2 regions of the Streptococcus sp. ZY19097 genome follow, and region 2 is predicted to be linked to the other one. Evidence: predicted binding sites of a transcription regulator. Region 2 holds the regulator's gene; the other holds the start of a gene.
What was found. The regulator NrdR, encoded in region 2, represses ribonucleotide reductase genes. The targets are predictions, from matches to a motif close to ACACNATATATNGTGT.
Positions count from the first base shown of each region.

Region 1: nrdH (glutaredoxin-like protein NrdH) is a predicted target of NrdR. The motif match lies at 5,225-5,240, and genes of this name have one in related genera.

Region 1 is NZ_CP160400.1:1,300,530-1,317,080, reverse strand. Features, by position in the region: gene ABZ559_RS06770 (putative ABC transporter permease) at 1-13, opposite strand, end outside; gene icd (NADP-dependent isocitrate dehydrogenase) at 103-1,278, opposite strand; gene ABZ559_RS06760 (citrate synthase) at 1,288-2,406, opposite strand; gene acnA (aconitate hydratase AcnA) at 2,409-5,072, opposite strand; gene nrdH (glutaredoxin-like protein NrdH) at 5,338-5,562, shown strand; gene nrdE (class 1b ribonucleoside-diphosphate reductase subunit alpha) at 5,583-7,742, shown strand; gene nrdF (class 1b ribonucleoside-diphosphate reductase subunit beta) at 7,922-8,881, shown strand; gene ABZ559_RS06735 (acetylornithine transaminase) at 8,926-10,056, opposite strand; gene argB (acetylglutamate kinase) at 10,053-10,796, opposite strand; gene argJ (bifunctional ornithine acetyltransferase/N-acetylglutamate synthase) at 10,932-12,125, opposite strand; gene argC (N-acetyl-gamma-glutamyl-phosphate reductase) at 12,149-13,171, opposite strand; gene ABZ559_RS06715 (type II CAAX endopeptidase family protein) at 13,289-13,975, opposite strand; gene ABZ559_RS06710 (DUF3169 family protein) at 13,992-14,756, opposite strand; gene ABZ559_RS06705 (helix-turn-helix transcriptional regulator) at 14,753-14,965, opposite strand; gene ABZ559_RS06700 (aspartyl-tRNA synthetase) at 14,967-15,173, opposite strand; gene ABZ559_RS06695 (hypothetical protein) at 15,319-15,465, opposite strand; gene ABZ559_RS06690 (hypothetical protein) at 15,674-15,868, opposite strand; gene pyrE (orotate phosphoribosyltransferase) at 16,022-16,551, opposite strand, start outside.
Region 2 is NZ_CP160400.1:1,872,748-1,889,298, reverse strand. Features, by position in the region: partial or broken gene ABZ559_RS09415 (transposase family protein) at 1-214, opposite strand, end outside; gene ABZ559_RS09410 (DEAD/DEAH box helicase) at 888-2,456, shown strand; gene ktrA (potassium uptake transporter gating subunit KtrA) at 2,910-3,581, opposite strand; gene ktrB (potassium uptake transporter channel subunit KtrB) at 3,603-4,925, opposite strand; gene ABZ559_RS09395 (TraX family protein) at 5,112-5,831, shown strand; gene rsmG (16S rRNA (guanine(527)-N(7))-methyltransferase RsmG) at 5,893-6,606, opposite strand; gene htpX (zinc metalloprotease HtpX) at 6,951-7,844, shown strand; gene ABZ559_RS09380 (YceD family protein) at 7,914-8,450, shown strand; gene ABZ559_RS09375 (response regulator transcription factor) at 9,101-9,790, shown strand; gene ABZ559_RS09370 (HAMP domain-containing sensor histidine kinase) at 10,540-11,367, shown strand; gene nrdR (transcriptional regulator NrdR) at 11,637-12,128, shown strand; gene ABZ559_RS09360 (helicase loader) at 12,115-13,272, shown strand; gene dnaI (primosomal protein DnaI) at 13,277-14,179, shown strand; gene der (ribosome biogenesis GTPase Der) at 14,514-15,824, shown strand; gene ABZ559_RS09345 (glycerophosphodiester phosphodiesterase) at 16,374-16,551, shown strand, end outside.

The sequences.
Region 1 (16,551 bases), 570 kb from region 2:
TTGAATAAATCATAGTTTCCAACCTTTCTCGTCCTTGATTATATCCTTTTTAATTAAATATTGCAAAACACCTCCCTAAACTCATTCAGGAGGTGTTTTGCATTAGAGATTTTCAATGACTTTTTGTGCAAATTCACTAGTACTGTATGAAGCTTTGCCATTTGCAAGATCAGCTGTGAAATATCCCTTTGCAAAGGCTGTTTCAATAGCCTTACTTATCTTTTCTGACACTTCTGTCCACCCAAGGTAGTCAAAAAGCATACAACCAGATAAAAGGACAGAGCATGGGTTGGCCAAATCTTGACCTGCAATATCAGGTGCAGTGCCGTGAGTTGCTTCAAAAATAGCATGTCCCGTCAGGTAGTTAATATTTGCACCTGGTGAAATGCCTATGCCACCAACCTGAGCAGCCAAAGCATCGCTAGCATAGTCACCGTTAAGGTTTGTCAGGGCAACAACATCAAAGCGCTCTGGTCTGAGCAAAATTTGTTGAAGAAAATTATCCGCAATGATGTCATCAACAACTAATTTACCACTTTCGAGTTCTTTGGCATATTCACGTTTGGCTAATTCATAACCCCATTTACGAAATCCACCTTCGGTGAATTTTTGGATATTCCCCTTATGTACTAAGGTAACCTTAGTCAGCTGATTGGTCAAGGCGTATTCGATAGCAGAGCGGATAAGACGCTCACTTCCTTCTACTGAAATAGGTTTGATGCCAATGCTGGACGTTTGTGGGAAACGTATTTTACTAACTTTCATTTCATTTTGCAAGAAATCGATAACCTTAGTAACTTCTGCCGTTCCAGCTTCCCATTCGATACCTGCATAAATATCCTCCGTATTTTCTCTGAAAATAGTAATGTTAGTTTTTTCAGGATTTTTTAACGGACTTTCAATTCCTTTAAAGTAACGAACAGGTCGAACACAAGCGAAGAGGTCTAACTCTTGACGAAGGGCAACATTAAGTGAGCGGATACCTCCTCCTACAGGTGTTTCCAGAGGACCTTTGATAGCAACTAAGTGCTCCTTGATTGTAGATAAAGTTTGTTCAGGTAACCAACTACCTGTTTCATCAAAAGATTTTTTCCCCGCCAAGACTTCTAACCAAGTAACTTTTCTTTGGCTATCGTAGGCTTTCTCAACAGCTGCATCAAAGACAGCACGAGCATTTTTCCAAATATCTCGTCCAACACCATCACCTTCAATAAAAGGAATAACTGGGTTGTCAGAAACATTTAGTTGACCATTTTCAAAACAAATTTTGTTTGCCATAAATCCCCCTTAGCGCTTACCAATTGGTATGTATTCTAAATTCAATTGACCGATGTAATGTGAGCGTGGTCGAATGAGCTTGTTATTTTTTTGTTGCTCTTGAATGTGAGCAATCCAGCCAGAGACACGGCTCATAGCGAAAATCAGCGTAAAAATACTACTGTCAATTCCCAAAACATGATAAACCGTAGCTGAATAAAAATCAACATTTGGAATCAACCCTTTAGTATTCTTCATATAGGCTTCAATTTCACATGATAGATTGAACCACACTTCATCTTCTGTTCCTTGTGTCAATTGCTGCGCCATTTCACGAAGGTATTTTTCACGAGGATCTTGCGTTTTATAAACGCGATGCCCAAATCCCATGATTTTTTCTTGTGAATCCAACTTTTCTTTCAAATAAACCTCGGTATTTCCATGTTCGCGGATTTCTCTGAGCATATCAAATACTTTTTCGTTTGCACCGCCATGAAGAGGACCCTTGAGTGTTCCAATAGCAGTGGTTACGCAAGAGTAGATATCTGTCAATGTTGATGCTGTCACACGCGCCGCAAATGTAGAGGCATTCAATTCATGATCAGCGTGAAGGACTAGGGCTTTATTCAGCGCAGTAACTTGAAGAGGTGTAGGCTCCTCACCGTTTAACATATAAAGAAAATTTGCTGCAAAACCTAAATCCTCCCTAGGTTCTACGGGTGTTAAACCCATCCTTAATCGTGCAAAAGTAGCTATTATAGTTGGCATTTTAGCCATTAACTGAATAGATTGCTCATAGGTTGCTTCAACAGAATTGTCCTCGGCATTGATATTATAAACCCCCAGAAGACTGACTGTAGAACGCAAGACACTCATAGGGTGCAAATGACGGCGAGATTGAATTAAAATACATTGTTCAACTGCATCAGAGATAGCATAATTTGCACGTAATTCATCGACAAAATGCTTCAATTCAATCTGCGTTGGTAAATGTAAGTTCCAAAGAAGATAAATGACTTCTTCAAAACTCGCATTGTTGTCCATCAATTCAGAAATATTATAACCTGCATAAGACAAATCGTCATCAATAATGGCACTAATTCGCGTGTTGCAGGCAATCTGATCTTTAAGCCCGTTTTCTTCTCCCATTCTTACGCTCCTTCTAATTTTTTTCTAACAACCATAGGCAAAATACCACCATTTTTATAGTAACGAATATCGGCATCAGCATCAAAACGAACCAAGACTTTAAAAGTCTTCTCTCCGTTTTCATCACGAGCAATGACATCAACAATATCCTGAATGCCTGGATTTTCTGAAAGTTTGATATCATATGTTTCGTAACCAGTTAGCCCAAGACTTTCTGCAGTATCACCATCAAGGAACTGCAAAGGAAGAACTCCCATCATAACAAGATTTGATCGGTGAATACGTTCAAAAGATTCAGCTAAGACTGCCTTAACCCCCAACAAGTTTGATCCTTTGGCAGCCCAGTCACGACTTGAGCCCATACCATAATCTTTTCCTGCAATGACTAAGGTATCAATTTGGTCGGCCTTATAGTTCATGGCAGCATCATAAATTGGCATGACTTCTCCACGATATTTGGTATAACCGCCGATTTTTCCATCCGCTAATTCATTTTTTATTCGAATATTGGCAAAAGTTCCGCGCATCATCACTTCATGATTACCACGACGACTACCATAAGAATTAAAGTCTGCGTAGGCTACACCATGCTCATCTAAATAGCGGGCTGCTGGACTATTTTTAGCAATATTACCTGCAGGTGAAATATGGTCGGTTGTAACCGTGTCACCAAATTTTGCCAATACTTGGAGATTATTTAGAGGTTTGATACATAAATCTTCTCCCAGGTGATCAAAGTAAGGTGGATTTTGAATATAGGTAGATTCTTTGTTCCAACTATAACTTTTACTTTCTTCAGTTGGAATCTGATTCCATTTGTCGCTGTCTGAGAAAACATGTTCATATTCTTTCTCAAATAGTTCGCGCGTTACATACTCGTCAACAAATGCTGATACTTCGTCGCTACTTGGCATAATATCTGTCAGATAAACAGCTTTGCCATTATCATCAAAACCAAGCGGCTCGGTTGTCAAATCGATATTTGTTGTACCAGCTAACGCATAGGCAACCACAAGTGGTGGGCTAGCAAGGAAGTTTGCTTTGACAAGTGGATTGACACGCCCTTCAAAATTTCGATTTCCAGATAAAACTGCAGATACTAGTAAATCTGAATTAACAACTGCTTCTGCAACTTCTGGACGAAGATTTCCTGAATTTCCAATACATGTGGTACAACCATATCCAACAAGATTGAAACCAAGCTTGTCAAGATAAGACTGAAGACCAGAATTTTTAAGATAACCTGTAACAACTTTAGAACCAGGTGCCAATGAGGTTTTGACCGTTGGAGAAACTTTCAGACCTTTATTAACAGCGTTTCGTGCCAAAAGTCCTGCCGACATGAGCACATAAGGATTAGAAGTATTTGTACATGATGTGATGGCTGCAATAGCAACATGACCTGTCTTTATTTCTTCATCATGGTCGTTAAAATGAACCGTTGCGGTTTTATTGATTTCATCATTTCCCAAACCAAATCCTTGGACACCTGCCTCTCGGATTAAGCTCTCTTGGAAAGTTTGTTTAGCCTCAGTAAGATCAATCAAATCTTGTGGACGTTTTGGACCAGAGATAGATGGGGAAATGGTTGACAAATCAATCTCAACAACTTTAGTGTATTCTGCTTGAATATTTGGATTATAGAACAAATGATTTGCTTTTGCATAAGCTTCTGTCAAAGCAACGTGATTGTCATCACGATTGGTCAAACGCATATAATTAAGTGTCTCATCATCAATTGGAAAATAACCACAAGTTGCTCCGTACTCAGGCGCCATATTAGCAACTGTCGCACGGTCGGCAAGACTAAGATGTGATAAGCCATCACCAAAGTACTCGACAAATTTTCCAACAACTTTTTCTTGACGCAACACCTGAGTAACTTTAAGAGCTAAATCAGTTGCAGTTGCAATTTTAGGTAATTTGCCAACTAGACGAACACCTATGACTTCTGGAACTGGAAAATATGATGCTTCTCCGAGCATAGCCGCCTCAGCTTCAATACCACCGACACCCCAACCAAGAACACCAATACCGTTAATCATAGTCGTATGGCTATCTGTCCCAAACATAGAGTCTGGGTAAAGGAGACTGTCTTTTTCGATGACAACATCGCTTAAAAATTCGATGTTAACTTGGTGGATAATCCCCGTTGCAGGTGGAACGGCACGATAATTTTCAAAAGACTTTTCAGCCCATTTTAGAAACTCATAGCGCTCATTATTACGTTTAAACTCTAAATTAATATTATCCTCTAGGGCTGTATCACATCCGTAAAAGTCAACCTGAACAGAGTGATCAATTACCAAATCAACTGGGATTTCAGGATTAATCAAATCGGGATTACCACCATTTTTAACAATGGCATCACGCATAGAAGCTAAATCAACAACCACGGGAACACCTGTGAAATCTTGCAAAATGACACGACTTGGCTTGAAGGGTAATTCTCCTTGCGGAGATTCTGGAGTATAATTCACTAAATTCTTAATGTGATTTTTTGTCACATCTACTCCGTCTTCTTTTCTTAATAAACTTTCAAGTAAAATTCGAATAGTGTAGGGAAGCTTTTCTAAATTCCCACCGTTCTCTGCCACAGCTTTTCTAATATCAAAAAAAGAATAATCATGATTGTTAAAAGAAAGTGACGAGCGATAATCTGTCATATCAAACCCCCAAAAATGTAAATAGATAGTTGGATAAATTATACTACTTTCTGAATATTTAGTCAATATTTTTTCTTTGTAATGTTATATTATGTCACATCTTCTGTTAAAAAACTTTATACCACAATATTTCGTGCTTTCATGTTCTTCTAATACTAGATATTGTGTTTTCCAAGATAAATCGCTTGCTTTTTCCGTTCATTTTGTATATCCTAGTTACATCACTGTTTCCCAAAAAGGGATTACTTTTATAAAGGAGTACAAGATGGCTACGATCACTATCTTTTCAAAAAACAACTGCATGCAATGCAAAATGACAAAAAAATTTTTAGAAAAAGAAGGTGCTGATTTTGTTGAAATCAACATTGATGAACACCCAGAAAAAATCGACTACGTGAAAAGTCTTGGTTTCACTTCTGCGCCTGTTATTGAAGCAGGTGATATTGTCTTTTCAGGCTTTCAACCAAATAAATTAAAAGAAATCATCTAACATAAAGGAATTTTTACACCATGACTCTTAAAAATCTCGGCGATGTTTCCTACTTCCGCCTGAACAATGAAATTAACCGTCCAGTTGATGGTAAAATCCCTCTCCACAAAGACAGAGAAGCCCTACGTGCCTTTTTTCTTGAAAATGTCAAACCAAACACCAAGGTATTTGACAGCATTACTGATAAAATCAACTATCTGATTGAAGAGGACTATATTGAGCGTGAGTTTATCAGCAAATACTCACCTGACTTCATCGAAAAACTGGCAGCACTCCTGCAATCGCAAAAGTTTCGCTTCAAATCTTTCATGGCTGCTTACAAATTTTACCAACAATATGCCTTGAAAACCAATGATGGTGATTATTACCTTGAAAGTATCGAAGATCGCGTCCTTTTCAATGCCCTCTATTTTGCTGATGGTATTGAGCAGCTTGCAGAAGATTTGGCTATGGAGATGATCCATCAACGCTACCAACCTGCGACACCTTCCTTCCTCAACGCTGGACGAAGCCGCCGCGGTGAATTGGTCTCTTGTTTCCTCATTCAAGTCACAGACGACATGAACGCAATCGGTCGTGCAATTAATTCGGCTTTGCAATTGTCTCGTATCGGAGGAGGTGTTGGGATTAGCCTCAGCAATTTACGTGAGGCTGGTGCTCCTATTAAAGGCTATGCTGGCGCAGCTTCTGGAGTTGTTCCTGTCATGAAACTTTTCGAAGATAGTTTCTCTTACTCAAATCAACTTGGTCAACGTCAAGGAGCTGGTGTTGTTTACCTCAGCGTCTTCCACCCAGACATCATCGCTTTTTTATCAACCAAGAAAGAAAATGCCGATGAAAAAGTACGTGTCAAAACCCTCTCACTTGGTCTGACTGTTCCAGATAAATTTTACGAGCTAGCACGTAACAATGAAGACATGTACCTTTTTAGTCCGTACACTGTCGAAAAGGAATATGGTGTTCCTTTCAATTACATTGATATTACTGAAAAGTACGATGAACTTGTAGCTAATCCAAGAATCACCAAAACTAAAATTAAAGCACGTGATTTAGAAACTGAGATTTCAAAACTTCAACAAGAATCAGGGTATCCTTATATCGTTAACATCGACACCGCCAATCGCCACAATCCTATTGATGGCAAAATTATCATGTCAAATCTTTGTTCTGAAATCCTTCAAGTGCAAACACCAAGCCAACTTAATGATGCACAAGAATTTGTGAAGATGGGAACTGATATTTCTTGCAACCTTGGTTCGACAAACATTGTTAACATGATGACCTCGCCAGATTTTGGACGTTCCATCAAGGCAATGACGCGTGCACTGACTTTCGTCACAGACTCATCAAGTATTGACGCTGTCCCAACTGTTAAATATGGCAATAGTCAGGCGCATACCTTTGGACTTGGTGCTATGGGACTGCACAGTTACCTAGCACAACATCACATTGAATATGGTAGCCCTGAGTCTATCGAGTTCACTGATATTTACTTCATGCTTATGAACTACTGGACTTTGGTAGAATCCAATAACATTGCTCGCGAACGTCAAACGACATTTGCAGACTTTGAAAAATCCCAATACGCAGATGGCACTTACTTTGATAAATACGTGACAGGTCAATTTGTACCGAAAACTGATCGAGTGAAAGAACTTTTTGAAGGACACTTTATTCCTCAGGCAAAGGACTGGGAAGCTCTACGTCAGGCTGTTATGAAAGATGGACTCTATCACCAAAATCGCCTAGCAGTTGCACCAAATGGTTCTATCTCATATATCAATGACTGCTCTGCTTCTATTCACCCAATCACGCAACGTATCGAAGAACGTCAAGAAAAGAAAATCGGTAAAATTTACTACCCTGCTAATGGCCTGTCAACTGACACAATTCCTTACTACACATCAGCCTACGACATGGATATGCGCAAAATGATTGATGTCTATGCTGCTGCAACTGAGCACGTGGATCAGGGTCTGTCAATGACACTCTTCCTTCGCAGCGAGCTCCCAAAAGAACTCTACGAATGGAAAACTGAAAGCAAACAAACAACCCGTGACCTTTCAATTCTTCGTAATTATGCCTACAACAAAGGCATCAAATCAATCTACTACGTCCGAACCTTTACCGATGATGGTGAAGAAGTCGGATCAAACCAATGTGAAAGCTGTGTGATTTAACGTAGCAAGAACTACTGGCGAATTAGCTAGCTACCTTACTAACTGCATAAAAGTCACATTATGGGGACTTTTATTCCGTGTCGTAACTTTTTAGAAACTTGGAACTAAGTCTCCTATGTTTGACACGCTAACCAATAAGGATGAGCTAGCACCCATTCTCACTCAACTAGGAGATAAACATGACAACTTACTATCAAGCGATAAACTGGAATGAAATTGAAGATGTGATTGATAAGTCAACCTGGGAAAAATTGACAGAACAATTTTGGTTAGATACGCGTATTCCGCTATCAAACGATTTGGATGACTGGCGTAAATTATCTGTCCAAGAAAAAGATCTTGTGGGCAAAGTCTTTGGCGGATTGACCCTACTTGATACCATGCAGTCTCAATCTGGTGTGGAAGCTATTCGTGCGGATGTACGCACTCCTCACGAAGAAGCAGTCCTTAACAACATCCAATTCATGGAATCCGTTCATGCCAAATCTTATTCTTCAATCTTTTCAACCCTTAATACCAAGAAAGAGATCGAAGACATTTTCGAATGGACAAATAACAACGAATACCTTCAGAAGAAGGCTAAAATCATTAACGATATTTATGAAAATGGCACAGCTTTACAAAAAAAGGTAGCATCAACTTATCTTGAAACCTTCCTCTTCTATTCTGGTTTCTTCACACCGCTCTACTATCTTGGAAATAACAAACTTGCCAACGTTGCTGAAATTATCAAGTTGATTATCCGTGATGAGTCTGTCCATGGAACCTATATCGGCTACAAATTCCAGCTCGGTTTTAATGAATTGCCGGAAGAAGAACAAGACGAATTCCGCGACTGGATGTACGACCTACTCTACCAACTCTATGAAAACGAGGAACTCTACACCAAGACCCTCTACGACGGAGTGGGCTGGACCGAGGAAGTCATGACTTTCCTTCGCTATAATGCCAACAAGGCTCTCATGAACCTGGGACAAGATCCCCTTTTTCCTGATACCGCTAACGATGTCAACCCAATCGTCATGAACGGGATTTCAACAGGAACATCTAACCACGACTTCTTCAGCCAAGTTGGAAATGGTTATTTGCTTGGAACTGTTGAAGCCATGCAAGATGATGATTACAATTTTGGATTATAAATTTTGAGAAATCCCGTCTCCTAAAGATGGGATTTTTTCTAAACCTAAAAAAATACACTTGCAAGAATCGAGACTCCCTTTTCCATCTCTTCTTTACTCAAGGTTAAAGGAGGTAACAAACGAATTACATTAGTTCCAGCAGTTAGAACAATCAATCCCTTCTCTCGCATAGCTTTTACCAAATCTGTCAAGCACGCTGTTGTCTCAATACCAATCATACTCCCCAATCCTCGGACTTGTGTCACACTGACTTTATCCGCGAGTGCATGTCTGAGTTGCTCTTGAAGATAGATACCTTTTTCCATACTTTCTTTCAAAAATTCTGGTGTTTTTAGAACATCAAGTGTAGCAGAAGCTGCTGCCATGGCCAATTTGTTCCCACCAAAAGTCGAACCATGGCTGCCGTACGAAAAAGCAGACCCTAAGCTTGATTTTGCAAGCATGGCACCAACAGGTACACCATTGGCAAGACCTTTAGCTAACGTAAAGATATCTGGCTCAATATCATAATGTTCAAAGGAAAAAAGTTTTCCTGTTCTTCCCATCCCCGTCTGGACCTCATCAACGATGAGGTAAATTCCTTGAGATTGACAAAATTCTGACAAATTTTTAACAAAATCTTTTCGAGCTGGCTGCACCCCAGATTCTCCTTGAACCAACTCAAGCATCACTGCAGCCGTGTCATCTGTAACTAGAGAAATAACACTAGCCAAATCATTGTACTTAGCATAAGCAAAGTGAGGAACGCCATCTCCAAAGCCTTCCTTGATTTTATCTTGTCCTGTAGCTGACATTGAACCAAAGGTTCTGCCATGAAAAGAATTTTGGAAGCTAATGATTTTCTGTTTGCCACTAGCTTTGCGAGCAATTTTAATAGCTGCTTCATTAGCTTCAGCTCCACTATTGCAGAAAAATGCCAGATAATCTTTGTCTCCAATCAATTTTTGTGCAACTTCTTCTTGCAAACTGTTCTGGTAAAGATTAGGCTGGTGCCAAATCAAATCCACCTGTTTTTGCAAGGCAGACTTTACCTGTGGATGACATCCTAAGTTGGTGACACCGATTCCTGAAGAAAAGTCTAGATATCTTTTTCCTTGAGCGTCCAACAAATAATTACCTTCTGCTTTAATAAATTCAATGTCTGCCCGTTTATAATTTTGAAATAGTTTACTCATTTTGCCTCCTTGCAGATAACCGTTCCTGTTTCAAGGTTATCACCAATCCTAACCTGACCAACTCCTGCTAAAACTGTGTTTGCTGCGCTTTCGATTTTGGGAATCATGCCACCCGTGATAACTCCTTGATCAATCTTATCCTGTACCGCCTGCACGCTTAAGCTGTCTAGCACGGCTCCATTTTCCAAGACTCCCTTGACATCTGTCATTAGAATAAGCTGATTGGCAGATAAAGCTGTAGCAACAGCAGTCGCCAAATAATCGGCATTGATATTAAGCATTTGACCGTCCGTGGTATAGCCCAGAGATGCTAGGACAGGAACCATGTCATCTGCCAACATTTGTCTAAGATGCTTGATATGAATCTGGCTAACCTGTCCAACAAAGCCATAGGTAGCCTGATCTAAAAACTTTGCTTCTACAACTTTTTCTAAATCTGCACGGAGCTGAACACTATCTACTCCGGATTGATTCAGCTTTTTGGTCAGGTCGTGACCAACGATATCTAACAGAGCTTGACTAACTAACTGCATGTCCTTGAGACTAGTCACTCGAAGTCCCTTGATTTTTGTCACTGGAACATGACGTTCCTTCATAAGCTTATTAATAGCAAAGCCTCCACCGTGGACGATAAGCAACTGTTTCCCTTCTTGCTTCCATGTTTTCACTTGGTTTAAAAACGCGGCATCCAGTCGTTGGCTGGCTACTCCTCCGATTTTGATGACAATGATTTCTTTCATAAGTTTTCCCTTTTAAGCCCAATAGATTGGTTATACTCTTCGAAAATCAAAATTATCCGTTGTCAACTTGCCTTGATGAACTCAAGTTCTATCGTCGGCTTCGTTTCCTAGGCTACTTTTGATTTTCATTGAGTATTAAGTCCGATAGAGGGCGTTGATTTTAACATAATCATAGGACAAATCACAGCCCCAAGCCATACCACTTGCATCTCCAGCGTGCAGATCCACCGTAATTTTAATCTCATCTGCATGCATAACGTCTTGCATTTCTTCATCATCAAAATGCACCGGGCTTGACTGAAACATTACAGGAATTGCGCCCAAGTAAATATCAATATTATCAACGGGGATATCTATTCCCGCATAACCAATAGCTGCTAAAATCCTTCCCCAATTAGGATCTTCACCAAATATAGCAGTTTTCACCAAACTGGAACCAACAACTGATTTTGCCATCATACGAGCATCTAAAGTATCTGGAGCATTAATCACTTCTACTTCAATCAGCTTGGTTGCACCTTCACCATCCTTAGCAATTTTCTTTGCCAAACTTTGCATAACAAAATAAAGCATGGCTGAGAATTTTTCAAATTCTGGTGTATCTGGTAAGATTTCTGGGTTCAAGGTGCAACCATTCGACATTACCAAAACCATATCGTTGGTAGAGGTATCACCATCTACAGTGATCTGATTGAAAGTTGTCTCAACTATTTTACTGAGCGCTAGTTGCAATGTATCACTGGAAATATTAGCATCACAGGTAATGAAAGCTAACATCGTTGCCATATTGGGATGAATCATTCCAGACCCCTTAGCAGTACCAGCCATGGTGACTTCATCACGTCCAAACATTTCTGTAATAGCAATTGTTTTAACACAGGTATCAGTCGTCAAAATAGCTTTCGAAAAATCATCCGAGTTACCATTTACCACTAATTTCGATAATCCAGTTTTAAGGATTTCCATCGGCAGCAATTCCCCAATAACACCAGTGGAGGCAATTCCTACCCAATCAGGATCCACACCTAATTTGTCAGCTGTCCACTTTTGCATGGTATAGGCATCATCCATGCCTTGAATGCCGGTGCAAGAATTAGCAACCCCAGAGTTCACTACTACAGCTTTCATTTTTTTAGACTTGGTGACAGAATTTTTGGTAACAATAAGCGGGGCTGCGATAACTTTGTTAGTGGTATAGACTCCAGCTACACTGGCTGGCACCTCTGAGACAATCCAACCAAAATCAAGTTTTTTCTTTTTGAAACCAGCGTGTAAACCATCAGCTGAAAAACCAAGCGGGCTGGCAATATTTCCGTTAATTACTTTCATGTGTTAGTTCCTCCTTATCTGACTTATAGGTAACTTGGGGTCATAGGAAATCCTTCTGTCTCTTCCCATCCCATCATAAGGTTAAGATTTTGTACAGCTTGGCCAGCAGCTCCTTTGACCAGATTGTCGATAACTGCAATAACTGTTAGAACATTGGTTGTATCATTGTATGCAAAGCCAATATCCGTAAAATTAGAACCAATGACGTTATGCAATTCTGGTAGACTATCTTGAATACGGACAAAAGGTTTGTCAGCATAACAGCTTTCAAAAATCTCAGCAATATCACACTCAGTTAAAGTCTGATTGAGCTTAACATAGCAGGTCGCCATAATTCCTCTATTAACTGGCAAAAGCGAGGTTGAGAATTGGATGTGTTCTAAATTCTCATCAAAACGTTTTAATTCTTGTACAATTTCAGGAATATGCTGGTGTTTGTTGAGTTTGTAGGTCACATAATTATCGTGAACATTAACAAAGTGACTAGATTCTGACAAAGCCTTACCAGCACCTGTTAATCCAGATTTGGCATCAACAATAATACTATCTAGGTCAATAACATTGGCTTGAATCAAGGGTATCAAAGCCAGTTCTGTTGCTGTAGCATAGCAGCCAGGATTAGCAATAAATTTCTTACCTTTGATTTCTGTAAATTCTGCCAAAGAATATGTAAATTTATTCAGAGTTTGAGGAGTTGACGCTGTTTTTTTATACCATTTTTCATAAACTGCTGCAGGCAGGCGATGATCCCCTGAGATATCTAATACAGGAAAATCATGTGCCACAAAACTATCAACTAACTGGTTTGCAACACCTGAAGGTGTTGCAAAAACAACTAAGTCCGCCTTCTCCATAATTGCTTGGGCATCAAAAACTTCAATTTCAAGGTCACAAACTCCCAACAAATAAGGATAAAGTTCTGACAATCGTCGGCCAATTTCTTTGGTAGCATGAATCGAAACAACCTCCACATACTTATGATTATTCAAAATTTTGACCAATTCTAAACCACTATAGCCAGTTATACCAACGATTGACACTTTCATTTTATTCTCTCCTTTGAATAATTATGTTGATTAGTTTAATGTATTTTTATTCATTTGTCAAGAGAAAATGAAAAAATACTCAAATTTCTTTGAGCATCTTCTATAGAGTTTATTATTTTACAGAGAGATAAAGAGGAAGTAAATAGCGCTAGGGAGATTGTTAAGAACATGTACCATCATAGAATCTTTGATATTCCCGCGACGTGCATAAGCTAGATACAAAATAGCACCAATTGCAGCATAAAGGATAAATTCAGGAATTGTTGTGGCGTGAGGAAAAGCAAAAATTGCTGTTGTTACAACTCCTGCTGCAATTTTATGACTGTGTTTAAACAAGAGATGATCTGGGAAGGCACGGTAGACCAATTCTTCAATGATTGGACCGACAATCCCAACCACGAGAACATACAGTATCGTGTAAAGGAAGAAGCCATTTTTGAAGAAAGCCGTCAGACCTTGCAAAGCAGCGTCATTGGCCGTAGTTTGCTGCCCCGATAATGCTTGATTGATTAAAGTTCCGACTATCGCAACCACCCTAGCGGCTAGGAAAAATAGCAGAGCGATACCAAAATCTTTAGCTGTCATTTTTTGACTAGCTACCTCTACTGGTTCATATTTCTTGTGAGCTTTCCACAAAAAATATATGACAAGAACAACAAAAACAATGTAAGCCAAACCCGTGCCCCATTTGGCAGCTAACGAAAGCTTATTTTGATACTGTAAAAGGATCATAGGGATGACATTACAGATTAACGACAATACAATTAAACAAAATACTTTTAAAAAGTTTAAAACTAGTTTCATAATATTTTCTCCAGAATTATTTGTAGTATTCTTTAGTCATTTTGAAGTTTTTAACCATAATATAAAGATGAATCACTGCCGCAACCAAGATTCCTGTGACTTCAACTTTTTGAGTAATGAAGGACCAGAAAAAGAGAATAAGGTATATAGAAGGTAAAATAGCACCGCTTAGATTCATAACAATATCAAAAGCCATCTTATAGTTTACTTCTAATTCTGCTTCATCCATCTGCATAATATTCTGTTTTAATTCCTTCAAAGTTGGGACAAGTGGCATTTTAATGTCGCGAATACGATTATACACTTTGAGAAGATAAGACTGAAAAATACCCGCAACCATGACAAAGACAAAGTCAAAAATAGGGAAAGATAGTTCAGCCCTGCCTATCCCAAAAGTGAATTGAAAAGATAGTAAGAAACTAACTGTAGCAAGAACTGTTGTCACACCATTAAATACTACTGCATAAGAATGCTTACGATTTATGCTACGGTAAAGTTCTTCTGAATCTTCATCAGGTAAGGTTTGGTAACGTTTATAATCTTTTACCACTTGATAAATGTAAAATACAGATAAGAGCAGACTAACCACATATACAATCCGTAAAGCAGATGTTAAAATAGCGATGACTGATTCCTGCGAAAAAGGCAAACCTTTTTTATCAAGTTCAAAATAACCAGAACCAAAACCAATAAGTCCACCAGCAACAGCACCAATTAAACCTCCAATAAACAACTGTTTCAAGAACCTCATTACAGCTCCACTTTGTTTTTTCGTTTTCATTTCTCTTCCTCCATTAGACTAAAAACATTTTCAACAGGTTCTCCAAAGATTTTTGCAATCTTGAAAGCGATAACAATCGACGGTGTGTATTCATTACGCTCAATCAGACTGACGGTCTGTCTAGAAATACCAGCCAACTTCGCCAACTGAGTCTGATTGATACCGTCTCTGGCTCGTAGTTCCTTGAGACGATTTTTTAGTTCAATCATATTACTTCCCCTCGTTCGCCAAAGTTAAACGTTCAATAGAGTAAATAGCATCAATCGGAATATATTTTTCTGTTCGATTTCCTTTTTTATCTGTTCGCTCAAGATATACCCAATCGCCGTCAACATCTAAAATCTCCCATTCTAATCTTCCATCCTCCATGACGATGTTAACTTTCTGACCAATTAAATTTGTAATAAGTCGTGACATACTCCTATCTCCTTTTTGTTGACGTTTTATTTTCTTCAGTTGTTTTTCCAATTTTTGGCATTTATCATAAGCTATAATAGTTAGGATAAATACGAAACCAAGTATAGGAAAACTCACTATTCTAAATATTTCCATAGTTCCCTCACTAACTTGTCTTAAATAGTTCTCGCAAAATCAGATAAGCTAATCCAATAAAAATCAACAGTACTAGTAGGCTTAAAAGAGATTTTAAAATAACAAAAACAAGAATTCCTAAGACAATGGCAACAATAAGATCTCTTAATGATTTCATGCTATTTCCTCTTCTTTTTATCTGAGTGTTCATTAGCTTCCAAGGCAGCAAGTACACAAACCAAAAAAGCCATGTAAGTTGTGTCCAAAACTTTGATCTTTAACATATCTAGCAATAGTATGCTAACCAGAAAAATCACAAGTATCCATTCAACAACTTTTGTTAGTGATATTTTACTGTTACTATTTCTCATGTTCATAATAAGCACCTAATTCTCCTTTTTAAAAATGGATAATAGCAGGGCTACTCCACCTATTATTGGTAGATAGGTTGTGATAGCTATGTCCTCACCAGCCAGACAAGTTCCGATAAAATACCCCGAACCATAGCAAAGAACTCCTATTATAACAGCCCTTGCAACCATGCTACCTGTTATGATTATTTTCTTATTATCGTTTTTCATTTCTCCTTTATGTAAACCTTTTCTTTTTATGATCATATTGTAACATATGATTTTCTTTTTGACAACGATATTAGTCAAAAATATAATAATTATTGTCAAAAAGTTTATGAAGTTAGTCAAAATTAAAAAAGCAGGATAATTCCTGCTCTCAACTTAATCTTGCCAAGTTTCTTGGTTTTCTTTGAATTTCTTCAACAGCTGCAAGCCGTCTGCATTGATATAACCTTGCACTTTTGCAACTTTAATAAGTTCAGTGTAGTTAGATAAAGTCACCAATTTCACGCCAGCTTTTTCAAAATTCTCAGTTGCTTTGGGTAATTCATAAGTGAAAATCGCCACCACACCAAGCACATCTGCTCCTTCACGTTTTGCCGCTGCAACAGCATCAAGCACAGAACCACCAGTTGAAATCAAGTCTTCAATGATGACCATTTTTTCACCCTTAGCGACACGACCTTCAATCTGGTTACCAGCTCCGTGATCTTTTGGTTTTGATCGGATATAAGCAAAAGGGAGATTCATCTTATCAGCGATAATCGCCCCGTGAGGAATCCCAGCGGTTGCCGTACCAGCAATCACCTCAACTCCTGGAAATTCTTCCATTATTTTTGAGACAAAGCCATTTTCAATCAAAGTTCTAGTTTCTGGATAAGACAACGTAATACGATTATCAGTATAGATTG
Region 2 (16,551 bases):
AGCCATTTTTCCGCAATCTTTACACCTTGAACCGACGCTTTCGAAGACGGATAAGTAGAGGGGAGCCAGCAGTTTCTAGATAGGGGATTTTGGAGGCTTTTTGGAAATCGTATTTAGCCATTTGTCCCTTACAAGAAGGGCATTTAGGGGCTGTATAATCCAAGTGACCGTGGAGTTCTAAGTGAGTTCCTAGGTCATATGGGACTTTTTGTATATACTCAAAATGGCTCCATAATCTCCACGGTGGTTTTACCCACTACAGAAATTATAGAGCCAAAATAGTCCACTGGACTATTTTACTCCCACCCCCGTACAGTTCCAAAGGTTCGGGGAACCTTTGGAGTTTGGAAATGAAGCGAACTCTGTTCGCATCAGTCGTAGAGGTCAGATTTGGAGTGTGAAACACGAATTGCTGAGATTTGCTTCGCAAACCTTATCTCCAACCTTTAACAGTCCACTGGACTATTAAACCCAATCAACCACTGCGCTGAGATGTTGATACGAACTTTGAGAAGCGAGGATGGACTTTTTGCTCAGCCTCCTTACGTCGAGGTAATAAAAGATAAACTAATTGACTATACTTCATTTTCCAAACTATCCCTAGATAGAAAGTATTGATACGACCCTAGCTCGCTTTGTCTCCAAACTTAAATAGTTTCTTTCACGGACTTTTGAAGTTGGTCGGAATTTGATTTTTATTGAGTATCAAAAAAGTATTATTTATAAGGCAAAGCCATTTCTAGAAATTATGAAAACGTATTATTGGTCAAAAAAAGTCAAATTTCTTTTTTTTGTCAATCTTTGTGTTATAATGGATAAGTTGTTAAAACGACAAAAAAATAAGTTTTATAAGGCAGCTTCGCACTGCCTTTTAGAAAAGAGAAACATTGAAATTTACAGAACTTAATTTATCAGATGACATCCTTGCTGCGGTAGTTACTGCCGGTTTTACAGAACCTTCACCTATCCAAGAAATGACTATTCCCTTGGCACTTGAAGGAAAGGATGTTATTGGACAAGCACAGACAGGGACTGGTAAAACAGCCGCTTTTGGTTTGCCTACCCTCAACAAAATCGACACTAGTCGCAATGTCATTCAAGCCTTAGTTATTGCGCCTACACGCGAATTGGCTGTTCAATCTCAGGAAGAACTTTTCCGTTTTGGTCGTGAAAAGGGCGTGAAAGTTCGTTCAGTCTACGGTGGTTCAAGCATTGAAAAACAAATCAAGGCTCTTCGTTCAGGGGCACATATTGTTGTCGGAACGCCAGGGCGTTTGCTTGATTTGATTAAACGTAAGGCTTTAAAATTAGATCATGTTGAAACTCTGATTTTGGATGAAGCAGATGAAATGCTTAATATGGGCTTTCTTGAGGATATTGAAGCTATCATTTCACGTGTTCCAGAAAGTCGTCAAACCTTGCTCTTTTCAGCAACTATGCCTGAACCAATCAAGCAAATTGGTATAAAGTTCATGAAAGAACCTGAACATGTGAAAATTGCAGCTAAGGAGTTGACAACAGATTTAGTTGATCAATATTATGTTCGTGTTAAAGAACAAGATAAATTTGATACTATGACACGCCTGATGGACGTCGATCAACCTGAATTGTCCATCGTTTTTGGTCGTACCAAGCGTCGTGTTGATGAACTAACTCGTGGTCTAAAACTTCGTGGTTTTCGTGCTGAAGGTATCCATGGAGATCTTGATCAAGGAAAACGTCTTCGTGTCCTTCGTGACTTTAAGAATGACAACCTTGATATTTTAGTAGCAACTGATGTGGCTGCGCGTGGACTTGATATTTCAGGCGTGACTCACGTTTACAATTATGATATCCCACAAGATCCAGAAAGTTATGTTCACCGTATTGGTCGTACTGGTCGTGCAGGCAAACATGGGCAGTCCATTACTTTTGTTTCACCAAATGAAATGGGTTATCTCTCTATCATCGAAAACCTAACGAAGAAACGTATGAAGGGCCTCAAACCTGCTACAGCAGAAGAAGCCTTTCAAGCGAAGAAAAAAGTTGCCCTTAAGAAGATTGAACGTGATTTTGCAGATGATAACATTCGTTCAAACTTTGATAAGTTTAAGGGGGATGCTGTTAAGCTAGCGGCTGAATTTAGCCCAGAAGAGCTGGCGCTTTATATCTTGACCTTAACGGTTCAAGATCCAGCGACATTACCAGATGTAGAAATTGCTCGTGAAAAACCATTACCATTTAAACCGTCTGGAAATGGCTTTGGTGGAAAAGGTGGACGCGGTAATCGTGGACGAGATAATGATCGTCGTCGGGGTTCTTACCGCGGTGATCGTAACCGTGATGACCGTCGTGATTTTAAACGCAAGTCAAACAAAAATCGCAAGGATTTCGAAAATAAGGACAACAAACGTCCACACCGCACATCAAGCGAGAAGAAAAATGGCTTTGTTATTCGTAACAAGGGTGAAAGATAATAGATTCTTTAACTTATAGTTATTTAGTTTATCTTTGATTACTTCGACGTAAGAGGAAACTACGTTTCCTTATTTCCAACCTAGAACAGCCTCTAGGCTGTTCTAGCAACCTGCAGCTCGTTGCCTAGTACTAAAAGACTATATAATCCTTTAAGATCTCATAACGAGATCTTTTTTTGAAAATGACTCTTTCCTGAAAAAAGACTATGAAAAAAGGTATGACTGATAAGTAGCCACACCTGATTGTCTTCTTTGTATCTTTAACAATCAAGTTCAGACGTTACTAATACTCTTCGAAAATCAAAATTATCCGTTGTCAACTTGCCTTGATGAACTCAAGTTCTATCGTCGGCTTCGTTTCCTAGGCTACTTTTGATTTTCATTGAGTATAACATGATTTGATAACTATAGGTTCTATCTATTATATTGCTGATTCTTATTAAGTATTGTTTTTTATTTGAGATAACCCAAATAATCAAATTTTTCAAAGGTATTATTACTTGCAATGGCAACAACATCTGTCTCTGGTTCAAATGCTTGCATAGGATCAATATGAGTTTCCAGATTTGCCACATTGGGTCTGCGAAGTCCAACGACATTAATATCATACTTTTTACGAACATCAAGCTGAGTAAGGTTTTTTCCTACCCAAGATTCAGGTATTGAAAACTCAATCATGGCTAGATTATCCTCAAGGTGGATAATGTTTTCAATGTGACGGCGTAGCATATTAGCAGCAACGGCCTTACCAGAATCACGTTCAGGCGTAATAACTTTTGTAGCCCCAATGCCATAAAGAACTTCTTCATAAGTGGCATTTTTAGCTTTAGCAATAATAATTGGAACTCCTAGCTTTTTACAGTGCATAACGGCCAAAACTGAAGATTCAAGATTGTTTCCTGTTGCGATAACAACAGAATCACATTGATCGATACCGACTGCCTTTAAAAAATCAAAGTCTGTGATATCACCTACAGCAGCTTTTGCCACATAATCGGCAACTTCTTGGACATGTGCAGCACCATTGTCCAAGGCGATAACATCCTGATCAAAATGGCTTAATTCAAAAGCAACGGTCCTGCCGAAAATTCCTAAGCCAAGTACACCAACAATTTTTTTAGTCATAATTTGTTCCTTTTCTAGTCTTTATCCAACAGTGATATCCATTGGCGCATATTGAATGGTTTTCCCTTTTTTTTGAAGAAGGCTGAGCAGTACGGTGATTGGTCCTACGCGTCCGATAAACATCAAAGCAATGATAATCAAACGTCCTGCAGTTGACAGTTGAGGGGTCACATCCATGGAAACTCCGACCGTAGCAATAGCAGAGATAGCCTCAAAAAGCAATGCTAATGGCTTGATAGAAGGTTCTACTTCAAGAAGCAAAACGTAACCAGTCATCAAGACAGCAAAGAAGAAAATCAGCACAGTCAATGTCTGTTTGATGGTTTTATTGGCAATAATACGATTACGAAAGGTTACTTCTGACTGGCCATCCAGTTCGGATTTGAAGAGAAGATAAGTGATTGCTATGGTAGTCACCTTTACTCCACCTGCTGTTCCTCCAGGAGCACCACCGATAATCATTTGCAACATGTAGAGAATGTTTGTAGCAGGATGTGCATCTTGGTAAGAAATAGTAGCAAACCCCGCCGTCCGCATAGTTACTGTTTGAAAAAAACTCACCATTAACTGTTGAAAGGGATGATAAGTTCCTATGGTTTTTGTGTTCCCAATTTCTGTCATCCAACTTAATACTGTTCCTAAAAAGAGGAGGAGACCAGTTGTGTAAAGCACCAAGCGCGTTTGGTTTCGTATAGGACGAATAGCTGAGCTGAGATGTTTAGGGCGATTAGTCAAATAACGTTTAACAGCGTGGATGAGATCCATCCAGACGGCAAAACCAATGCCTCCAGAAATAATTAAAAAAGCAATGACAAAATTAATCAATGGATTAAGGGCATAGTCTTTAAGGCTTGATGAGCCTAGATTATCAAAACCAGCATTACAGAAAGCTGAAATAGCTAGAAAAATACTATTAAAAATTCCATGCTGCCAACCGAATCGTGGAATAAAGTCTAGCATTAATAGCAGTGCAGCAATAGCTTCAATAGTAAAGGTTAATTTATAGACATTAAAGAGATAATGCCGTAAATCGGAACTATTTTCTCGGCTGAGGGCTGATTGCAAGAGATTCTGGTCAGTGACGGTTATCCGCCTACGACGTACAGCATACATGCTGATAGCAATTAGGGTAACAAGTCCTAGACCACCAATTTGCATGAGACACATGGCGATAACCTGACCTAAACCGTTGTAAACATCTGCAACAGCAACAACCGATAAGCCTGTCACGCAAACCATAGACACAACGTTGAATAAATGATCGAAAAAAGTCGTCGATGGTGCACTAGAGTAGTGGGTTATAGGAAGTGATAATAGGCAGCTTCCTATGATAATGACAATCATAAAGCTAAATGTCAGTCGTTGTGTCACTGACACTGATTTTAGAAAAGAGTACACAATAGAAGTCCTTTCATTCCAAAAAGCTAAGAATATGATAGCAAAAAAGCACTAAAAAGACTAGTCTTGAGGTTGTATGATGACTGTGGTACAATAAGAAAGATTAACTTAGACATACAAGGAGTTTTATTAATGAATAAAATTGATGCTTTTCATTTAAAAGTGATCGCTATTATCGCTATGTTTTTAAATCATGTTGGTCATACTTTTGAGAATGTGTGGAATCCTCCGTTATGGGAATTTACTTATCTGACAATAGGTCTTTTGACCTTTCCAATCATGGCTTACTTACTAGTAGAAGGATTTTTCTATACTCGAAGTCGTTGGAAATATGCAGGGCGACTCTTCTTATTCGGCTTAATTAGTCTTTTTCCTTTTCATTACCTTTTTGAATTTAACTGGTCATTTTTCAATCCCATCAATAACATCATGTTCACACTAATGCTGGGTGTCTTAATGATGATGGCTTGTGAAAAGGTTAAAAATCATTTCTTACAAATCCTAATTTTAATTTTCTTTATCCTTGCTTCCATTACCTCAGACTGGAATCTTTTTGGTATTCCTATCATTTTTGGATTTTATAGAAATCATGGAAAACCAGAAAATACCAGGTGGGTTCTTGGGATAATCTGTCTCCTAATGATGTATTTGACTTTTCCTAAAGAATGGACGGCGACTGCTGCGGTAGAATGGCTGTCAAATCTGGGAATTTTGACAGTTATCCCTATTCTGGCAGCCTACAATGGCCAGCGAGGCTATTCACCAAATTGGATAAAATGGGGGTTTTATGCCTTCTATCCTCTCCACATCAGTCTTCTACTTTTTATTCGTATTCTGATTTTTCACTATTAAAAGAAGCGAATAGGTTTACTGACTAACCTGTTCGCTTTTGTGAAAATTATAGTAGAAAGGGTTAAAGTGGTTTCTTGTTGGGGAGCCCTGCTTTACGCGGATATTTGTTTGGGGTTTCCTTTTTCTTTTCTACAATGGTGAGGTTTCGGCCATCCCCATTTGGTAGTTGATAGTTGTATGTTAGCACGACCTTGGCAAATAGCAGAGCTAAGGCATTTTTTGCATCAGCCAGTTCTTCATCTGCTGCAGCAGCCTTGAGGGCAATCAAGCGCCCGCCAATAGTTAAAAAAGGTATAGTTAGTTCAGACAAGACTTGCATGCGGGCTACTGCACGAGCCGTCACGATATCAAAAGTGGCGCGGAAAGTTTTATCTTGGCCAAAATCTTCAGCTCTGCCATGGTAAAAGTGAACTCTATCTAAGCCTAGTTCTCCTGCCAATAGGGTTAGAAAGTTGATGCGTTTATTAAGGGAATCAATAATGGTGACCTCAAGCTCAGGACAGAGAATTTTCATAGGTAGGCTGGGGAATCCTGCTCCAGCCCCTATATCCAACAGTCGTACAGGTTCGTTTTTGATATGACCTTGTAGAACGGGTGCTAAAGAATCGTAAAAATGCTTGAGATAGACCTCTTCTTTCTCGGTAATAGCTGTCAAATTGATTTTTTTGTTCCATTCTATTAGTAGCTCAAAGTAGCGCTCAAATTGTTTTTTTTGTAAATCGTTGAGCGTAAAACCTTGTTCAGCCAAGTATTGATAAAATTCAGCAGGTGTCATCTTGTCTCCTTAATCGATATCTGTACTGAAACATGCGGTAAAGATTGGTGCATGCTTAGACCTGTATCTTCTATTTTACCATATTTTACAGTTAATACTCTTCGAAAATTTAACGAAAGACTTTGCTGTCTTATTTTGGTGCATTCTATTTGTACATTGCTGAAACGAACAACGTCTGTTTCATTTTCCGTCTTCAATGGTTTCCTAGAATGTTGGAACAAGCCTAATTTTGATGTTCATTGCGTACAAGCCCTCTTTTCTTTTGAAAAGTTGTAAAAATTGATATAATATCTCTAACGTTATAAGCCATTGAGGTTAACTAGAGGTGAAAGTGAGGTATTTTTATGTTACAAAGTCAGATTGCTAGTAACAAGCGGCGAACTGTTCTCTTGATTATTGTATTTTTCTTGTTGCTGACAGCTATCGGTGCTGCGGTTGGTTACCTCCTGCTGAGAAGTCTAGAGCTAGGTGCAGCTTTAGCTTTGATTATCGGGATTATTTATGCAGCTAGTATGATTTTTCAGTCAACAAATGTTGTTATGTCTATGAATAATGCGCGTGAAATCAGGCCTGAAGATGCGCCCCAATACTATGAAACAGTTGAGAAAATGGCTATGGTGGCTCAAATTCCCATGCCACGTGTTTTTATCGTTGAAGACAATTCTCTTAATGCCTTTGCAACAGGATCTAGTCCTGAAAATGCTGCGATTGCAGCCACCACGGGACTTCTGAAAGTTATGAATCGTGAGGAATTAGAGTCAGTTGTTGGTCATGAAGTCAGTCATATTCGTAACTTTGATGTCCGTATTTCAACCATTGCTGTAGCCTTAGCCAGTGCAGTGACTCTGATTGCTAGTATAGGTGGTCGGATGATGTGGTTTGGAGGAGGACGTCGCCGCTCGGATGATCGAGATAATGGTATGGGGATTTTAATATTGTTATTTTCCATCCTATCACTGATTTTAGCTCCTTTAGCGGCGACTCTGGTTCAGTTAGCTATTTCTCGGCAGCGAGAATTTTTAGCTGATGCTAGTTCAGTTGAATTAACTAATAACCCTTTGGGAATGATTCATGCGCTTGAAAAACTAGACCAATCAGCTCCTATGCAAGCTTCCGTTGATCAAGCTAGTGCTGCTCTTTATATCAACGATCCAGTTAAGAAAGAAGATGGCTTGAGATCACTCTTTTATACGCATCCTTCTATCTCAGATAGAATTGAGCGTTTGCGTCAAATGTAAGAACATTGCTTTGCTAATCCTCTAAAAGTTGCTATAATAAAGTCAACCAAGAGAAAGAAAAGAGAAATTATGTTTACTTTAACAGAAATTAAAAAGCACCCAGAAGGTATTCGGTTTAATAACAGCTTTGATTTGGCTGAAGAAATCAAAGAACGTAACCCTGAAATCATTGATTTGAAGAATGTTACTGCCAAAGGAACTATCTCCTACGATGATGATTTATATTTATTGAACTATGAGTTGCTTTACACGCTTACCTTGCCATCTAGTCGTTCTATGAAACCAGTTCCTTTAGAGGTTCAAGACTTTATTTCGGAAGTTTTTATTGACGAAGCTGACTTGGTGGATAAGAGAGATTTAGTGGATGAGGAGTTAGTCTTAATTGTGGAGGGAAATAGTATTTCCTTAACTGAGAGCATTTTAGATAATATCTTGTTAAATATTCCTTTGAGTGTCTTGACAGAGGAGGAAGCCAAATCAGATGAGTTTCCATCAGGTAAGAATTGGTCAGTTATGACAGAAAGTCAATTTCAGGTGCTTAAGGAGGCTAAAAAGGAACAAACTAATCCTTTTGCAGCCTTAAACGGTTTATTTGATGAAGAATGATTTAAATGAATAGTAAAAAGACAGGGAAGGGGAGTATTCTCAGTCTTTTTTACGTTCATTATGGGAAGTCTATTATTTATACTTTTCTAAAATCAAACTAATACTCTTCGAAAATCAAAACTATCCGTTGTCAACTTGCCTTGATGAACTCAAGTTCTATCGTCGGCTTCGTTTCCTAGGCTACTTTTGATTTTCATTGAGTAATGGGTTTGTATTTTGTATGTGTCAAAAAGTTCTAAACAGTATGCACAATTCAAGGATTCTTGCGAGTTTGTTTATTGGAAATGGCAAGAAAGCTTGCCAGGTTAGGAAATTAAGAGTAAACAGTATCACAAAAAGTCATTAGAAAATGGAAGAGCGCAATCGTTCTCAAAAATTTAAAATACGTTAAATGACAAAATGATTACAAATTTTGAAATAGCTAGTCAAGTAAAAACTTTTCTGTTATACTTTTTCAGTACTATTGTTTTACTTGGTAGTTAAAATTATCTTGATTTCTGCAAAAAAGGGAAAAGAAGTCGATAAATTTTAGTTCTTTTTTAATTTAATGAGTTTTAAATGTTGATTTTGAAATAGTGAAATCGTATTACAAAGCTAATTAAGCAGATGAGTAGTGAGTAAAATGATAAAAATATTAAAAGGAGGAGACAATGAGTAAAAAAATTCTAGTTATCGAAGATGAAAAGAATTTGGCACGCTTTGTATCACTTGAATTACAACACGAGGGCTATCAGGTTACCGTAATCTCAAATGGACGAGAGGGGCTTGAAGTTGCACTTGATAGAGATTTTGATCTTATTTTGCTAGATTTATTGCTCCCAGAAATGGACGGATTTGAAATAACACGACGTCTTCAAGCCGAAAAAACGACTTATGTCATGATGATGACTGCGCGTGATTCAGTCATGGATATTGTCGCTGGTTTGGATCGCGGTGCAGATGATTATATAATTAAACCTTTCGCTATTGAGGAATTACTAGCACGTGTTCGTGCTATCTTCCGACGCCAAGATATAGAATCTTCTAAAAAACCTTCATCTACGATGGGCGATTATCAAAATTTGAAGCTCAATTCCCAAAATCGCTCGGTTGTGCGAGAAGGTAAAGAAATTTCTTTAACGAAGCGTGAATTTGATTTGCTAAGTGCTTTGGTAACCAATGTCAACCATGTTTTGACACGTGAGGATTTGTTGGCAAGCGTTTGGAAATACGATGATTCTGTCGAAACAAATGTTGTTGATGTTTATATTCGCTATCTTCGTGGGAAAATTGATGTTCCAGGTAGAGAATCTTACATTCAAACAGTTCGTGGTATGGGATATGTAGTTCGCGAACATTAAGAATGTCTTGACAAACGCAAGGTAGGTGCTTTAACTTTTTTGTTGAAAAACGACTTAACAAAATTGACGAACTCAAAGGCTTGAACATTTTGAGGTATAGAGTAGCGCTTACGTAAACTGAGTTTTAAAAAAGTACCAAATGAAGAACAATGCAGGGGCAATTAAAGAATGATTGTCTCTTTGTTAACTCTAAAAGTCGTACAGAATGCTTGGGAAGTTGAAAACTGTGGCTGAGATTCCTCGGTATCAATAGTTTTAGTTATTCATTTATTTATTGTCAACCTTTATTGAGTGTAAGTTATGACTGTTACGTTTTTCAATAAATCATCCAAAATATTAAGAAACTGAATATTTTTGTCCAATTATTGATTTGGGTTAAATAATTTAGCTTTTTTAATGAGGTTCAATCTAAGAGAAACTCAAAAGAGATAGTCAGGTTTTATGCTGTTCGATGACGACCTAGTTGGTCTGAAGCTTGTAGAAATAGTGCGTAACCTGATGATGGTCGTAATCCGTCCATTTCTTTTCCACATAAGTTTTAGAATTTCGACGATTAGCTAGTCGAAAAGGGAATTGGGATACTGAGAAGTTTTATGGTGGGAAGCAATTTTAGGCTGAGTATTTGATTATGCTTGAAGCATAAAAAGATTTTACTCGTAAGAAAGGAGGGATTTCAAATTTTTCTAATTGTATCATTTTTGATGCTCGCACTGATTTGTTGTTTTATAAAAAAACAATCGTTATTAGTGTTGGCATTTCAAAAAGCTAAAAATCTTAGTACGGATAATTCAAAAGAATTGTTAGATCAGGAAGGAAATCGATCACAAATTGCTGAGTTAAAAGAAAGCATTGATTATTTGTCAAAGCAACTTGAACAAGAACGCCAAACACAGCAACAATTTATTAGTGATATTAGTCATGAGTTGCGAAACCCTATAGCTGTTTTGTCAGGACATATTAGCATGTTGCAGCGTTGGGGGAAAGAGGAACCTGCCATTTTGGAAAAAAGTCTCAATATCATGTCCCAAGAAATGCAACGGATGGCTATTATGGTTAATGAAACTTTGGACACTGTTCGCCTTCAAGGAACTGTTGAAGGACATGAAGATGAAATGACTGATTTAGGCGAATCCGTTGAGAAAATTTTAGCCAATTTTAGACTCTTGAAAGAGGACTTTACTTTTGATTTTGATTCTAACATAAAACCGATTACTGGGAAGATTTATGCCCTGCATTTTGAACAAGCCTTAATTATTTTATTGGATAATGCAGTCAAGTATTCTGGAAATTCTAAGAAGATTGAAGTTGACTTAAATGTTCAAGAAGATTTTGCTTGTTTGTCGGTTATTGATTATGGGCAAGGTATGTCGGAACAAGATTTGGATCATATTTTTGACCGATTTTATAGGAGTGAAACTTCAAAAATGCAAGTATCAACTCAAGAAGGAGCTGGAATCGGCTTAGCAATTCTAAAGCAAATCGCTAATGCCTATCATTTGTCTATTCAGGTTGATAGCCAACTTGGAGTTGGGACTTCATTTCATCTAAAAATTCCGATTGTTGATAGTGCAAAATGACATTAGCTACCGTTCCTTGGAATAATTTATAAAAATCAATAAATTTAAGAGAGTAGCTATATAACGTTTATCTCTAACAAAAGGTGTTGCAAAAACGCCTTTTTATTATGAAAATATTATCATGAATTGCGAAAATCAAAACGCTATTTTGCGAACTTAATTTGATAAATGTTTTAAAACTTAAAAGAATAAGAAATTGTCTTTGGCTTTTGTTATTATTGAAAATATGGTAAAATAAGGTATTAAAATGTTAGAATAGGGGTGTTTTCATGCGTTGTCCAAAATGTAGTTTTAATAAATCAAGTGTCGTTGATAGTCGCCAAGCAGAAGAAGGAAATACGATTAGACGACGCCGCGAATGCGAAAAATGTCACACCCGCTTTACAACCTTCGAAAGAGTTGAAGAATTACCACTTTTAGTGATTAAGAAAGATGGTACGCGGGAGCAATTTTCACGGGATAAAATCCTCAATGGTATTATCCAAAGTGCTCAAAAACGTCCAGTCTCAAGCAATGATATTGAAAATGCGATTAGTCGTATTGAGCAAGCTGTTAGAAGCCAATATGATAGCGAAGTCTCTAGTGAAGTTATTGGCAATCTGGTCATGGACGAACTAGCTGAACTAGATGAAATTACCTATGTTCGTTTTGCATCTGTTTACAAATCTTTCAAGGATGTTGATGAAATTGAGGAACTTCTCAAGCAAATCACTGATCGTGTCCGTAGTAAGAAAAGTAGTGTAACCAATGAATCCAATTGATGATTTTCTTTTTCTAAAGCATAATAGGGTTTCTTACGATTCCACAACCCTTATTCAACTCTATTATCCTATCATGGGGAGTGACGCCCTTGCTGTTTATGAATATCTTGTTGCTTTTTTTGATAATGGGGCTCATACTCATAAATTTAGTGAGTTGCTTAATCACCTCCAATTTGGGATGAAGCGCTTGGAGGAAGCTTTAGTTATGCTAACGGCTTTGGACTTATTGGTTCTTTATCAGACTAGGGATAGTTACATATTGAAAATAAAGCCTGCGCTAGGGAACGAAACTTTTCTGGCAGACCCAGTTTATCGGAGACTTTTGGAGCTACGTATTGGTGAGATTGCGGTATCTGAATTGGAAGTTTCCATTCCTGAGAATGCACGTGATATTTCTAAGACATTTTCCGATGTTTTCAATTCCGAAATACAAAATCAACCTAAGTCGTCGAAAACGGATCCAACCTTTGATTTGGTCAGTTTCCAACGTCTGATGACTCGAGATGGTCTTTCCTTTTCGGAAAACGAAAAAATGGATGTTATTGGGCTTTATGCTTTTGCAGATAAGTATAAGATGAATTGGTTTGAGGTGTATGGCTTGGCAAATGAAACAGCCATTAACCGCAAAATTTCTCTAAAACGGATGGAGGCTAAAAAGCAGCAGCCGTCCCAATCTCAGGTCAATGGCGATTTTACAAACAGTGAATTAGTGGTTATTCAGCAAGCCAAGTCTCTATCGGCTCTTGATTTTCTCAAGGTTATCAAATCTTCTCGCAAGGCTGTTGTGACAAAAGCAGAGCGTAATCTCTTAGAAGATTTGGCGCAGATGAGTTTTTTGGATGAGGTTATCAACATTTTGGTGCTTTACACCTTTAACAAGACCAAGTCTGCTAACCTGTCTAAGCCTTACTTGATGACCTTGGCAAACGATTTTTCATACCGCGGTATTGGGACGGCTGAAGCAGCTGTTGTAGCGCTCCGCCATTCTCCAGAAATACAGAAAAAAAATGCTGCTAAACCAATCAAAAAATCGAATGTACCTGAATGGAGCAATCCAAATTACAAGAATGAAACTAGTCAAGAAGAATTAGCAAAATTGGAAGCTGAAAAACGTCAACTTCTTGAGAAATTAGGAAAGGAGTGAGTAGATGGAAAAAATTGGACAAACCCTCAATCATTTGGGACGCTCAGGTCGTGTGGTAGCTGAAGAGTTGATGCAGGCTATCTTAGCAGATAGAGATGTGGCTGATTTTATCGCTGCTCACCAGCTGACACCAGAACAAATCAAGCTCAGTCTGCCTAAGTTCAACCAATTCCGAAATGAACGTGCTAAATTCGAGAACGGGGATGAGAGTTATATTGCCAAGGGTTATCAGCCTATTTTAACCATGAATGAAGGTTATGCTGATGTGACTTACCTAGAGACGCGTGAACTCAAGGAAGCTCAACGGAAACAGGCAGTAGAAGGGCGAATCAGTTTGATGAATTTGCCTAAATCTTACAAGCATATTTCTTTTGAGGATATTTTCTTGGATGACAACCATCGTCTGGCTAGTTTTGGCAGTTTAGTTGATTTTGTCAATGACTATCCGAGTCAGGGTCAGAAAGGGCTTTACCTCTACGGAGACATGGGTGTTGGCAAGTCTTATATGTTGGCTGCTATGGCGCATGAGTTGTCAGAGCGTAAGGGTGTGACCACCACCATGTTGCACTACCCATCCTTTACCATTGATATTAAAAATGCTATAAATGGCGGTCGTGTCAAGGAAGAAATTGATGCGGTCAAGACAGCACAGGTCTTAATTTTAGATGATATCGGTGCTGAGCAATTTTCATCTTGGGTGCGTGACGAAGTACTTCAAGTTATCTTGCAGTACCGCATGTTAGAAGAATTGCCAACATTCTTTACGTCAAATTATTCTATGGCTAATCTAGAAGCTAAGTTAGCTGATGGCCGTAAAGGTGATGAGTCTTGGCAGGCTAAACGTGTTATGGAGCGCATTCGTTTCCTGGCCAGAGAAATGCATTTACAAGGTGAAAATCGACGTTAGGATAGCTGAGCTAGCGGTGGCTAGCCGGCTTTTTCAGGCGAATGTTCTATCAATAGAAAAATGCTTCATCAGATGGAAGTCAAACTTAGACTCAATGAAAATCAAAAGTAGCCTAGGAAACGAAGCCGACGATAGAACTTGAGTTCATCAAGGCAAGTTGACAACGGATAATTTTGATTTTCGAAGAGTATTAGACCTCGTTGCCTTGATTTGATGAGTGTTAAGGTTTAGTAGAGTTTAACCGCTTACTAACCAAAATTAGCAGAGAGAGTTTTTCCTGCACCTTAGTTACATGTGAAAGGAATCCCCTAAATGAGGGGAAGGTATTTATTTTATGGCTTTACCTACAGTTGCCATTGTTGGTCGTCCAAATGTTGGAAAATCGACATTATTTAACCGAATTGCGGGGGAGCGCATCTCTATTGTCGAGGACGTTGAAGGTGTGACACGAGACCGTATTTATACGACTGCTGAATGGCTTAATCGCAAGTTTAGCATTATTGATACAGGTGGTATTGATGATGTTGATGCGCCTTTTATGGAGCAAATCAAGCATCAAGCTGATATTGCTATGACGGAAGCAGATGTCATTGTTTTTGTTGTTTCTGGTAAGGAAGGTGTGACAGACGCAGATGAGTACGTGGCAAGAATCCTTTATAAAACCAATAAACCTGTTATTTTAGTTGTCAATAAGGTTGACAATCCAGAAATGCGCAATGATATCTATGATTTCTATTCTCTTGGACTTGGTGATCCTTACCCAGTGTCATCTGTTCATGGAATTGGAACAGGTGACGTTTTAGATATTATTGTTGAAAATCTTCCAACTGAACTTGAGGATGAAAATCCTAATATTATAAAATTTAGTTTAATTGGTCGTCCAAATGTTGGAAAATCTAGTCTTATCAATGCTATGCTTGGTGAGGAACGTGTAATCGCCAGTCCCATTGCTGGAACGACACGTGATGCCATTGATACCAATTTTGTTGACAGTGAGGGTCAAGAGTACACCATGATTGATACGGCTGGGATGCGTAAGTCTGGTAAGGTCTATGAAAATACTGAAAAATACTCGGTCATGCGTTCAATGCGTGCTATTGACCGTTCGGATGTTGTGCTCATGGTTATCAATGCTGAGGAAGGTATTCGTGAGTATGATAAGCGTATTGCAGGTTTTGCCCATGAAGCTGGTAAAGGTATTATCATTGTCGTTAATAAGTGGGATACGATTGAAAAAGACAATCATACAGTTACTCAGTGGGAGGCAGATATTCGTGATAATTTCCAATTTCTAAGTTATGCGCCAATAATCTTTGTCTCTGCGGAAACCAAGCAACGTTTGCATAAACTTCCTGAGTTGATTAAGCGCATTAGTGAAAGCCAAAACCGTCGTATTCCATCAGCGGTCCTCAATGAAGTCATCATGGATGCCATTGCTATTAATCCGACACCAACAGACAAAGGGCGTCGCCTCAAAATTTTCTATGCAACTCAAGTTGCGGTGAAACCACCGACCTTTGTGGTCTTTGTCAATGAAGAGGAACTTATGCACTTCTCTTACATGCGTTTCTTGGAAAATCAAATCCGTGCAGCTTTTGGATTTGAAGGTACGCCAATAAAACTTGTTGCACGAAAACGTAAGTAATGAAAGCAGGGGCTGGGAATTTCCCACTCCTCTTTCTTTGGACTTTGTCAAAAACAAACTGATATATAATCGATATCATCGAGTTTGATTAGTATAGTCAATTAGTTTGTCTTTGATTACTTCGACGTAAGGGGAAACTCCGTTTCCTTATTTCCAACTTCAAACACTCCGCTGGAGTATTTGAACTCGCCTGCCGTACTTTACGAAAGTGACTTGCTTCGCATGTCTTATTTCCAACCTAGAACAGCCTAAAGGCTGTTCTAGCAACCTGCAGCTCGTTGCCTTGTACTAAAAGCAAACTAAAGACTATATAAATTAGGAGTTTTCAATTTGTGTATGGCTCAGTTTTGGAATGTAAAAGACGAGCTAATCTGCTAATTGATTCTGCGCTGAGATGTTGGTATGGACTTTGTGAAGTGAGATTGGATTTGAAGCCTGATTTCCAAAAAGGAATGCAATTTAAACAAGAGAAAGCCTACGTCCACTGACTAAGAAAAGTCACAAAAATTGGCTTTTGATTTTTATGAATAGGGGAAAAATAGAAATAAGATGAAAAATAAAATTGTTACAATTCTTAAAGATTTGTACGCTTACAAGTACACCTACATTTTACGGGCGACCATCTTGCAATTAGTGATTACAACGCTTGGGTCCTATGTTTTGTCTCTCTTACTTCGTGCAGCTCTAGTCAGCTCGGACTTGCCTGGACTGACCATTGATAATCTAA